DNA from 3 places in the Kitasatospora sp. NPDC086801 genome. Region 1 is predicted to be linked to each of the others. Evidence: riboswitches for the same ligand, from Rfam matches in the RefSeq annotation. Region 1 holds a riboswitch; each other region holds the start of a gene.
What was found. A riboswitch is a leader RNA that binds a small molecule or an ion and turns the genes downstream of it on or off. The one in region 1 is predicted to bind cyclic di-AMP.

Region 1 (3,265 bases):
ACTCGACCGGCGGCTACTGCGCCCTCAAGTTGGCCATGCGCCACCCGGACGTCTTCCCGACCGCCGTCGCGCTCTCCGCCTACTACGACGCCGCCGACGACCCGACCACGGGTGACCTGTTCGGCGGCAGCAAGCAGCGCCGCGACGAGGCCAACCTGATGTGGCGGTTGAAGAACCTGCCGCAGCCCAAGGTGTCCGTGCTGCTGGCCGGCACCAAGAAGGGCGACGGCGACTACCGGCACGACACCGAGGCCTTCGTCGACGCGGCGCAGTCCCCGATGAAGGTCTCCTACAGCATGCTGGAGAACGGCGGTCACAACTTCGAGACCTGGAGCGCGCTGCTGCCGTCCTCGCTGGAGTGGCTGTCCCAGCACCTCAAGGTCCCGAACCAGGCCGCCTGAGCAGGTCGCTTGGGCGGACCGCCCGCTGAGGCCGCCCGAGTAAGCGGCCCGAGCGGGCGGCCTGAGCAAGCGGCCCGGGCAAGCGGCCCGGGCAGGCCGGCGGACAGCGCCCGGGGCGCGGGAGCGGCGAGGCTCAGGCCACCCGCTCCAGCGTCCCGGTGTGGAGCTCTCCGACCCGGCCGCCCTCGCCCTCGTACGTCCAGAAGGCGCGCACCGTCAGCCGGCCGAGGTCCATCACGTGGCTGACGGTGATCCCGCTCTCCTCCGTCCAGCTGATGAAGTAGATCTCCGGCGCCACCTCGGCGACGTGCAGCCGCACGTCCTCCCACTGGCCCGCCGACTCGCCGAGGCCCTCCCAGCGCAGCCGCCTGCCGTCGGCCGAGTACGTGTTGCGGAAGGCCGCGCCGTTGTCGGCCCGGAAGAGGTAGGTGCGGCCGGCGAAGGCGGGCAGGGGCGCGGTCATGGTGGGGCGGTACCTCGTTCCTGTGGAGCCGTGCACGGCGGTCTTGTGCACTGCGGAAGATGTCGGAGCTCCAATTTATCCGACTCGGTGAGCCGGGTGGGCGCATCCGTGGGCGGTGCGCCACGGCACCGGCCGCCACCGCGCAGGCCTGTGGGGTGTGCGACCGGCACCTGGGCGCCCGCCGACGGCCGGTCCTACCGTCCACCCCCATGAGACGCACCCCCACCGCCGTCAGACGCACCCCCACCGCGTTGTCCGCCCTCCTGCTCGCCCTCGGCGCCCTCGGCCCCTCGGCACCCTCGGCGTTCCCGGCCTCTCGGCGCCCCCCGCCCCTCGGCGCCCTTGATCCCTTCGAGGCCGCCGATCCGTCCCAACTGATCCACCACGCAGCGTCGTTGATCGACACCACTGTGAGCTGTGCGACAACCGGCCCGACCAGGTTGTCCGTTCACGGACGGTCTGCCTAGCCTGCAACCGTCGTCCGCCCTCGCGGACCCCCGCCGCCGGGACGCCGAGTCCTGTCCACCCGCCGGCCGGCAACCGAGCACCACAGCGGACGGGAGCGGGGGAACCAAGGTCAGCGCCCGGCCCGTACGCTCCCGCGTGCGGGCCGTGGCTAGGGGTGAAGCCGCTCCCACAAGCGGCCGGGCTTACCTCAGCCCGAATCCGACAGCTCACCTCGCAGGCGTCGCAGAGGACACTTCCATGCATCAGCCTGCCCGGCGCCGCGCGCCGCGCCACGCCCGTCCCTCCCACCGGGGCCGCAACGCCGCCCTCGCCGCCACCGGAGCACTCGCGATCACCGGCGCCGGACTGTTCGGCCTGCCGGCCGTCTCCGGCGCCCAGGCCGCCACCGCGCCGACCGTCACCCAGGACCGGCTCGCCCCGGCGACCATGGTCGCCAACAAGGCCACCACCGCCTCGCTGACCCTCCACTCCTCGGCCTGCTTCACCGCGAAGACCGTCGGCGTGGGCGTCCGCAACGCGGCCGGTGCGAACCTCGACTTCCCCGGCAACGCCTCCAACGTGCAGATCTGCCCGAGCGGCCTGTCCTTCACCAGCGGCGCGCGTGCTCTGCCGGCCGGGACGTACACCCAGTTCGGCTTCTGGCAGGACCTCGGCGGGGCTTGGCACAACCTGCCCTCGCAGCAACTGGTGGTCTCCAACACCCCGACCCCGACCCCGACCCCGACCCCGGCCCCGACGCCGACGCCGACCGCGACCCCCACCACGACTCCGGCACCGAAGCCGACCCCCACCGCCACTCCCACCCCGACGGCGACCGCCACTCCCGCCCCGAAGCCGACCCCGACGAGCAGCCCGAGCGCCACGGCCAGCCCGTCGCCGAGCACCCCCGCCTCCCCGGTCGCCGGCAAGTCGCTGACCTGGTCCGACGAGTTCAACAGCCCGATCAGCTGGGGCTCGCGCTGGGTCGGCGACAAGAGCACCGCGTACAAGTACGGCAACCACAACCCGGACGACAACAAGCTCGACCTGCTGAACAAGAACAACGTCAGCGTCGCGAACGGGGTCGCCACCTTCACCGCCGCGCCCGGCACCACCACGCTGGAGAACGGCAAGCAGGCCTGGAACACCGGCTTCCTGACCACCGAGGGCTCCAGCGAGGGTTTCCAGGTCAAGACCGGCGACTACGCCGAGACCCGGGTCAAGCTGCCGTCCGGCTCCGGGGCCTGGCCCGCCTTCTGGACCTGGAAGAACGGCAACGGGGAGGTCGACTCCTTCGAGTACCACCCCGACAACCCGAACCTGCTGGAGCTGACCAACCACGTCAACCCCGGCGACCCCAAGTACTACACCGACGCGAGCGCCATCGCGAAGGACCAGTGGGTGACCATCGGCACCTACTACGGCGCCACCTCGGTGGACTGGTACGTCAACGGCGTCAAGGTGTTCTCGGACGGCAAGGGCGTCGGCGCCAACTGGTCGGCGTACCTGATCCTCAACCTGTCGGTCGGCGCGGGGAAGTACCACCCGGCGCCGCAGGGCACCGCCCCGATCACCTTCGCCGCCGACTACGTCCGCGTGTACCGGTAGAGCCTCTTCGGGCCTTCCGGGTCAGAAACCGGCAGCCGTCTCGACCACCGTGGTGGCGAACGGCTGCCGGTTGTTCCCCTCGTCCGGGTCGTCCACGTCGCGCACCGCGACCGAGCCTCCGGTGAGCGTGCCGATCCGCAGGTCCGGGGCCAGGCGCACCGGCACCAGCGCGGTCGCGCTGCGCAGCGGGGGCAGTCCGGGCGGGAAGGCGCAGCGCACCTGGCGGCCGTTGTGCCGCACCTCGCACTCCGCCGGGAAGTACGGGCCCTCCGGGGAGACCCCGGGCGGCAGCGTCACCAGCACGGTGAACGGTGTGGTGGTGGTGTCGGGGCCGCGGTTGGCGATG
Region 2 (3,265 bases), on a different contig from region 1:
CGGCCAGTTCGTGCAGGGTCTCCTGCTGCCGCTCGGCGGCCTGGTCGAGGGTGCGGGCCCGGGACAGGTAGCCCTCCGGGTCGGTGGAGAGCATCAACTGGACGGTCTGGGCCATGCCGCCGCCGCGGTACTCGGCGCCGGCCACGGTGGCGAGGTCGCCGCGCAGCTGGTTGAGCTGGTCCTGGGCGACGGCGATGTCGCCCTGGAGGATGGTCGTCTCGCCCTGGAGCCGCTGCTGCGCCTCCTGGGCGGCGTTGTACTTCTCGGACGCCTGCTCGGCCTCGCCGTAGAGCTGCTCCACCTGCGCCTTGACGTCCTTGCGGGCGGGCGTGTCCGGCGGGCCGGGGGCGGCCTGGGCGCTGCCGCCCGTCGTCACGCCCAGGGCGGTGGTGGCGGCCGCGGTCAGCACCAGCGCACGGGCGAACAGTTGGGAACGGCGGTGCACGGGCATGGCGGCAGCGGCTCCAATCCGGCGGCGGGGCCCCGCCGCCGCACCAACGCGGGCGGCCCTGGAAGCGGAGTCCGGTGGCAGACGTTAGCGAGTCCGGGCAACCGAGTCCAAACCCCTACCAACCCGAATATTTGGCCCGCAATCGGACATCCGTCCGGGACGCCGGAAAAGCCGCAGGCCCGGCCTTCCGTGAGGGAAGGCCGGGCCTGGGAGGGCCTGAGCGGGGATCAGACCCGCACGATGGAGGCCAGCGGCATGTTGCTGACCGCCTCGTAGCGGACCGACGCGCCCGGCTTGGGCGCGTGCAGCACCTGGCCGTTGCCCGCGTAGATGCCGACGTGGTGGGCGTCCCCGTAGAAGATCAGCAGGTCGCCGGGCTGCGCCTGGGAGAGGTCGGAGCCGATCCGGGTACCGGCGTGGGCCTGCTCCTGCGAGGTGCGCGGCAGCGACACGTCGACCTGGTTGAACGCCCAGACCATCAGGCCCGAGCAGTCGAAGGAGCCGGGGCCGGAGGCGCCGTAGACGTACGGGCTGCCGATCTTGGAGGCCGCGATGGACAGCGCCGCGGCGCCGCGCGAGCTGCCGGCGCTCGGCTTGGTGACCGGCGCGGCGGGGGCCTGCGACGCGCTCAGGTCGGTGCGGCTGCTGTCGCGGGAGGAGCGGTCGGCGGCCTGCTGGGCCGCCGCCTGCTGCTGGGCGGCCTTCGCGGCGGCGTCGGCCTTCGTCTTGGCCTCGGCGGCGGCCTTCTCCTCGGCCGCGCGAATCGCCTGGCGCTCCTGCTCGGACAGGGTGTTGAAGAGGTCCTGCGCGGCCTTGAGCTTGCCCTGGACCTCGTCCTTGGCGCTCTTCAGCTGCTGGGTGGTGGTCTCCATCTCGGAGAGCTTGCCCTGGGCCTCGTTGCGCACCTGGTCGAGCTTGCGCTGCTCGTCCTGGAGCTGCTTGAGCTGGCCCTTCTGGGTGCCACCGGCCTGGTTCAGCGTGTCGGCCTGGCTCAGGAAGGTGTCCGGGCTGGCGGAGAACATCAGCTGGACGGTCTGGGATATGCCGCCGTTGCGGTACTGCTCGCCAGCGATCTCGGCCAGGCCGCCCTGCAGGTCGGTCACCTGTCCCTGCTGCCGCGCCACCTGGTCCTGCAGGTCGGTGACCTGCTTCTGCAGCTGCTGCTGCTTCTCCTGGGCGGCGTTGAGCTTCTCGGTCGCGACCTCGGCCTGCTCGTTGAGCTGGTCGACCTGCTCCTTGACCTGGTCCTTGGTCGGCTGCGGGTCGGCGTGGGCGCCGGACTGCGCGGACAGCGCGACGGCTGCGGCGGCGAAACCGGTCATGATCGAGACCCGGGTGCGACTCGCGGGCTTGGGACGACGATGGGACGCCACGAAGGCGGACTCCTTCTTCCTGCGACCGCCTACCGGGTGAGCTGACGGGTTCGGGCCGGAAGCATGCCCTACGACGCCTCACGGCCGTTCCACCGGCCGACCTGGCGCCGATTCACCCCGGAGGAACGTGGTTCCCCGGCTCCGTTCGACAGCGCCCCCGATTGCTGGGCTCCCCGTCGGGCAGGCACTCGGCCAGCCCCGCTGCGTCACGAACTCGACGGAAACCACCGCCGCCACCCTGGCTGGGCGATCGACAGTGCGGTGGTTCGGTGCATGACCCTAGTAACTGAACCGTGATCCGTTCAAATCCTTGTCAGAAAAAAGACGGAAGAAGACCAAAGTTCTTTTGTGAATATGACACATAGTGATCACCGTCGCACGCAAAGCTGATCAGTCTTCACCGGGGCTCGTCGAGCGGGCGAAAACCGAACGCCACCCCCCGGTCGGAGGGTGGCGCGGATCACAGGCCCGGCGGGGCCCTTCGGGCGTGTCGGACCGTCAGACCCGGCGGATCGTGTTGATCTTCATCGCGTCCGCCTTCATCACCTTCACCACGTCGCCGGTGTGCGGCGCGTGCACCACCATGCCGTTGCCGATGTACATCCCGACGTGGTGCCGGTCGGAGCCGTAGATGACCAGGTCGCCCGGCTGGGCCTGGTCCAGCGTGACGGCGGTGCCGACGTTGCCCTGCTCCTGCGAGGTGCGCGGCAGCGAGACGCCGGCCTGGCCGTACGCCCAGACCATCAGGCCCGAGCAGTCGAAGGTGGTCGAGCCGGTGGCGCCCCACACGTACGGCGAACCCTGCTTGCTCATCGCCTTGGCGACGGCCACGCCCGCGTAGCCGCCGGCCTGCGGGAGGCTGCCGAGGTCCGTGCGCTCGCTGCCGCGCGAGGCGCGGTCGTCCTGCTGCTGCTGGGCGCGCAGCGCGGCGCGGTCGGAGGCGCTGAGCGAGTTCAGCAGGTCCTGCGCGGCCTTGAGCTTCTGGTTGACGTCCGTCTTGGCCTGGTTCAGGTCCTTGGTGGTGGAGTCGAGCGAGGCCAGGACGGCGGCGGCCTCGGACTTCTCCTGGTCCAGCCGGCGCTGCTGGTCCAGCAGGCCCTTGAGCGCCTCGGACTCGCTGGTGCTGGCCTGCTGGACGCTGGAGGCCTTCTCCAGGTAGCCGGACGGGTCGGAGGAGAGCATCAGCTGGACGGACGGGTCGATGCCGCCGGTGCGGTACTGCTCGCCCGCCACCCCGGCCAGACCGGTCTGGAGCTGGGTCATCTCGTCCTGGCTGCGGGCCACCTGGTCCTGCAACTGGTCGGACTGCTTGCGGAGCTGGTCGGCCCGCTCCTTGGCGCCGTTGTACTTCTCCGCCGCCTGCTCCTGCTCCTGCTGGAGCTGGTCGATCTGCGCCTTGACGTCGGCCTTGTTCGGCTGGGGCGCGGCGTGCGCGGCGACC
Region 3 (3,265 bases), on a different contig from region 1:
GCCGCGCTGGCGCAGACCGGCTGGCTGGACGAGGTGGACGAGCAGGGCTGGGGCCCGACCCGGGTGCTCTCGGTCGGCATGGCCACGGACGGCGCGCGCCGGCTGCTGGAGCAGGGCCTGATGCGGCGCAGCTACCGCAACCTGGCCGAGCTGACCGCGCTGGGCCGGCCGATGCCGGACGAACTGGCCGGAGACTTCGGCGAGTTCGAGGAGGCGGCGGTGGAGGCCGCGCTCGACCTGTACGGGGAGTGGACGGTGCCCGGGCTGCCGCGGCTGCTGGTGGAGGAGTTCCCGGACCTCGCACCGGAGCCGGGTCAGGAGGAGATCGACGCGTACGTGGCGGGGCTGGCGGAGCCGGAGAACCTGACAGCACCGACGGGACCGAAGGGACCGACTCAGGAGTGACGCGGCGAAGCCCCGGCCGCGGTGGTTCTGGTTCCGGCGGCCGGGGCTTCGCGGGTGCGTCAGGGGTCTTCGCGGGTGCGTCAGGGGTTGAGGCCGCGCTGCTGGAACCAGGTCTCCGGGTCGACGGGGGCACCGCCGCCGGGGCGGACCTCCACGTGCAGGTGCGCGCCGGTGACGTTGCCGGTGGCGCCGACCTTGCCGATCTGCTGGCCGGAGCCGACCTTGCCGGAGCCCTTGATGATCGAGGAGAGGTGGCAGTACCAGATCTCGGTGCCGTCGGGCAGGGTCTCGACGATCCGGTAGCCGTACGAGCCGGACCAGCCGGCCGAGGTGATGGTGCCCTGGCCGACCGCGTAGACGGGGGTGCCGGTGTCGGCGGCGAAGTCCAGGCCGGTGTGCAGGTGTGCCCAGTAGCGGGCGCTCTGACCGTAGTGGGCGGTGAGGTGGTAGTCGCGCACCGGCAGGGTGAGGGCGGCGGCCTTGGCCCGCTCGGCCTCCTCGGCGGCCCGCTTGGCCTCGGCCTCCTTGGCGGCGGCCTTGGCCTCCGCCTCCTTCGCGGCCTGGACGCGGGCGTCCTCCTCGGCGGCGGTGCGCTGGCTGTCGGCCTGCTGCTGGATGCGGGCGGCGAGCGCGAGGCCGGGGTCGGCGGAGAGGGCGACCGGGGTCTCGTCCGGGGCCTCGATGGCGGGGGCGGCGGCCGGGGTGGCGGAGGCGAAACCGGTGGCACCCAGGGTGGCGGCGACGGCGGTGACGCCGAGCAGCGGGGAGGTCCCACGGGCCTGACGCGGCATCCGGTGCCGGTTGGTCTCGGCGTCCGGGCCGGCGTACTCGGGGCCGTCCGGGCCGGGGTGGTCGAGGAGTTGGGTACCCGCTGCGGGGCCGGCCGGGTGTGCCGGGGTGTGCGTCGACGCCACGGAGGCGCGCTCCTTTCCTTCCTTCGCGCCTACCGGGTTAGCTGACGGGTTCGGAGCAGGAAGGTCTCCTACGGCCGGGCCGGAGCCCCGCCGATTCACCCCAAGGAACGTGGTTCCCCGGCTCCCTGACCTGCCCGGAGGCCGGCCGGCGGGATTAGGCGACGGCGCACGGTGCCGTCTGGGTACGGCGTTGACGACCGCGCTGCGTTATCAAACGTTAATCCTAGGAGGCCCTGATTCCAAGCCGTTCGCCCGGGACGACCGGAGACGGACGGGGCACTCTGGGACACAATGGGCGGTTTGTTCCCCTTGAACACCATTGACGCTACCTAACGTGATCGGACGTCAACGAACGACCCCTCACCCGGGCACCCCTCATCAACCTCCCCGCCGACCTCCCCATCGGCCTCCCCATCGGCCTCCTCCGCACCGCAGGGCGCGAGGGCTTGACGGCTAAGGCTATTAGCCTTAGCTTTATGGCTATCGACAGCCCGCCAGCGCCCCGCACCGGCAGCCCCCGGAGGACCACCATGAACGCCACCAGCGCCACCAGCACCCAGTACCTCGACGTCACCGGCGGCCGCCTCGCCTACGACGACACCCGGCAGGGTGACGGCACCCCCGTCGTCCTGCTCCCCGGGATGCTCGACACCCGCGCCGCCTACCGGCACCTCCACCCCCTGCTGGCCGCCGCCGGCCGCCGGGTCATCACCATGGACCTGCGCGGCTTCGGCGAATCCTCGATCGTCTGGGACGACTACTCCCCCGCCGCCATCGCCACCGACGTCCTCGCCCTGCTCGACCACCTCGGCATCGACCGCGCCGTCCTGGTCGGCAACTCCTACACCGGCGCGACGGTCGTCAAGCTCGCCGGCGACGCCCCCGAGCGGGTCGCCGGCATCGCCCTGATCGACGCCTTCATCGAGAACCTCCCGCCCAACGCCCTCATGCGCGGCGCCCTCCGCGTCATGGGCGCCCTGACCGTCCACTCGCCCGCCTTCTGGGGCCTCTACCACCGCAAGCTGGCCTACCCGGGCACCAAGCCCGCCGACTTCGACACGTACGTGGCCGGACTCGTCGCCGCCATGCGCACCCCCGGCCGCAAGACCGCCGCCCGCGGATACGTCACCGGGGACTCCGCGCCCGTCGGCTGGACCGCGGCCGTCCGCTGCCCCTCGCTCGTCATCATGGGCAGCAAGGACCCCGACTTCCCCAAGCCGGAAGCCGTCGCCGACCGGCAGGCCGCCGCACTCAACGCGCGGAAGGCCATGATCGAAGGATCCGGGCACTACCCGATGGCCGACAACCCGCAGGCCACCGCCGACGCCCTGCTGCCCTTCCTCGCCGAACTCGCCTGAGCCCCATCCGCCCAGGTCCGCCCAGGTCCGCCCACGTCCCCCCCTTTCCAGCCCCTTCCACCGACGGAGAGCCCGCGCCATGCCCCGAGTAGGACTGACCCCCGAGCAGGTCGTCGGCCACGCCCTCGCCCTCATCGACGAGCAGGGCGCCGACGCCCTCACCCTGGCCGCCGTCGCCGCCCGGGCCGGGGTCGCCACCCCGTCGCTGTACAAGCACGTCAGCGGCGGCCTCGCCGAACTGCGGCGGCTCATCGCCGTCCGGGTCACCGAGGAACTCGCCGATCGGCTCGCCGAGGCCGCCGTCGGCCGCAGCGGGGACGACGCCGTCGCCACCGTCCTACGCGCCTACCACGCGTACGCCACCGAACACCCGCACCGCTACAACGCCCTCCCCCAGGCACCGCAGCCGGACGACGACCTCACCCGCGCAGCCGGTCGACTCGTCGGAGTGATCATCGCCGTCCTGCGGGAGTACGGCCTCGACGGTGCGGAGGCGATCCACGCCGCCCGCACCGTCCGCTCCGTCGCCCACGGCTTCGCCTCCCTCTCCATCGGCGGCGGCTTCCAACTCGCCGAAGACCTGACCAC

Region 2: it holds a riboswitch for cyclic di-AMP, as region 1 does, so the genes downstream of both, ACIPLC_RS08760 (NlpC/P60 family protein) here and ACIPLC_RS14505 (hypothetical protein) in region 1, are expected to answer to the same signal.
Region 3: it holds a riboswitch for cyclic di-AMP, as region 1 does, so the genes downstream of both, ACIPLC_RS13170 (M23 family metallopeptidase) here and ACIPLC_RS14505 (hypothetical protein) in region 1, are expected to answer to the same signal.

What each region holds. Positions count from the first base shown of each region.
Region 1 covers NZ_JBIVAX010000010.1:93,490-96,754, reverse strand. Annotated here, with positions in the region: gene ACIPLC_RS14515 (alpha/beta hydrolase) at 1-401, shown strand, start outside; gene ACIPLC_RS14510 (MoaF-related domain-containing protein) at 535-864, opposite strand; cyclic di-AMP (ydaO/yuaA leader) riboswitch at 1,400-1,567, shown strand; gene ACIPLC_RS14505 (hypothetical protein) at 1,570-2,919, shown strand; gene ACIPLC_RS14500 (hypothetical protein) at 2,941-3,265, opposite strand, start outside.
Region 2 covers NZ_JBIVAX010000005.1:58,655-61,919, reverse strand. Annotated here, with positions in the region: gene ACIPLC_RS08765 (NlpC/P60 family protein) at 1-451, opposite strand, end outside; gene ACIPLC_RS08760 (NlpC/P60 family protein) at 679-1,824, opposite strand; cyclic di-AMP (ydaO/yuaA leader) riboswitch at 1,835-1,988, opposite strand; gene ACIPLC_RS08755 (NlpC/P60 family protein) at 2,323-3,265, opposite strand, start outside.
Region 3 covers NZ_JBIVAX010000009.1:18,413-21,677, forward strand. Annotated here, with positions in the region: gene ACIPLC_RS13165 (hypothetical protein) at 1-405, shown strand, start outside; gene ACIPLC_RS13170 (M23 family metallopeptidase) at 486-1,319, opposite strand; cyclic di-AMP (ydaO/yuaA leader) riboswitch at 1,332-1,490, opposite strand; gene ACIPLC_RS13175 (alpha/beta fold hydrolase) at 1,796-2,677, shown strand; gene ACIPLC_RS13180 (TetR/AcrR family transcriptional regulator) at 2,757-3,265, shown strand, end outside.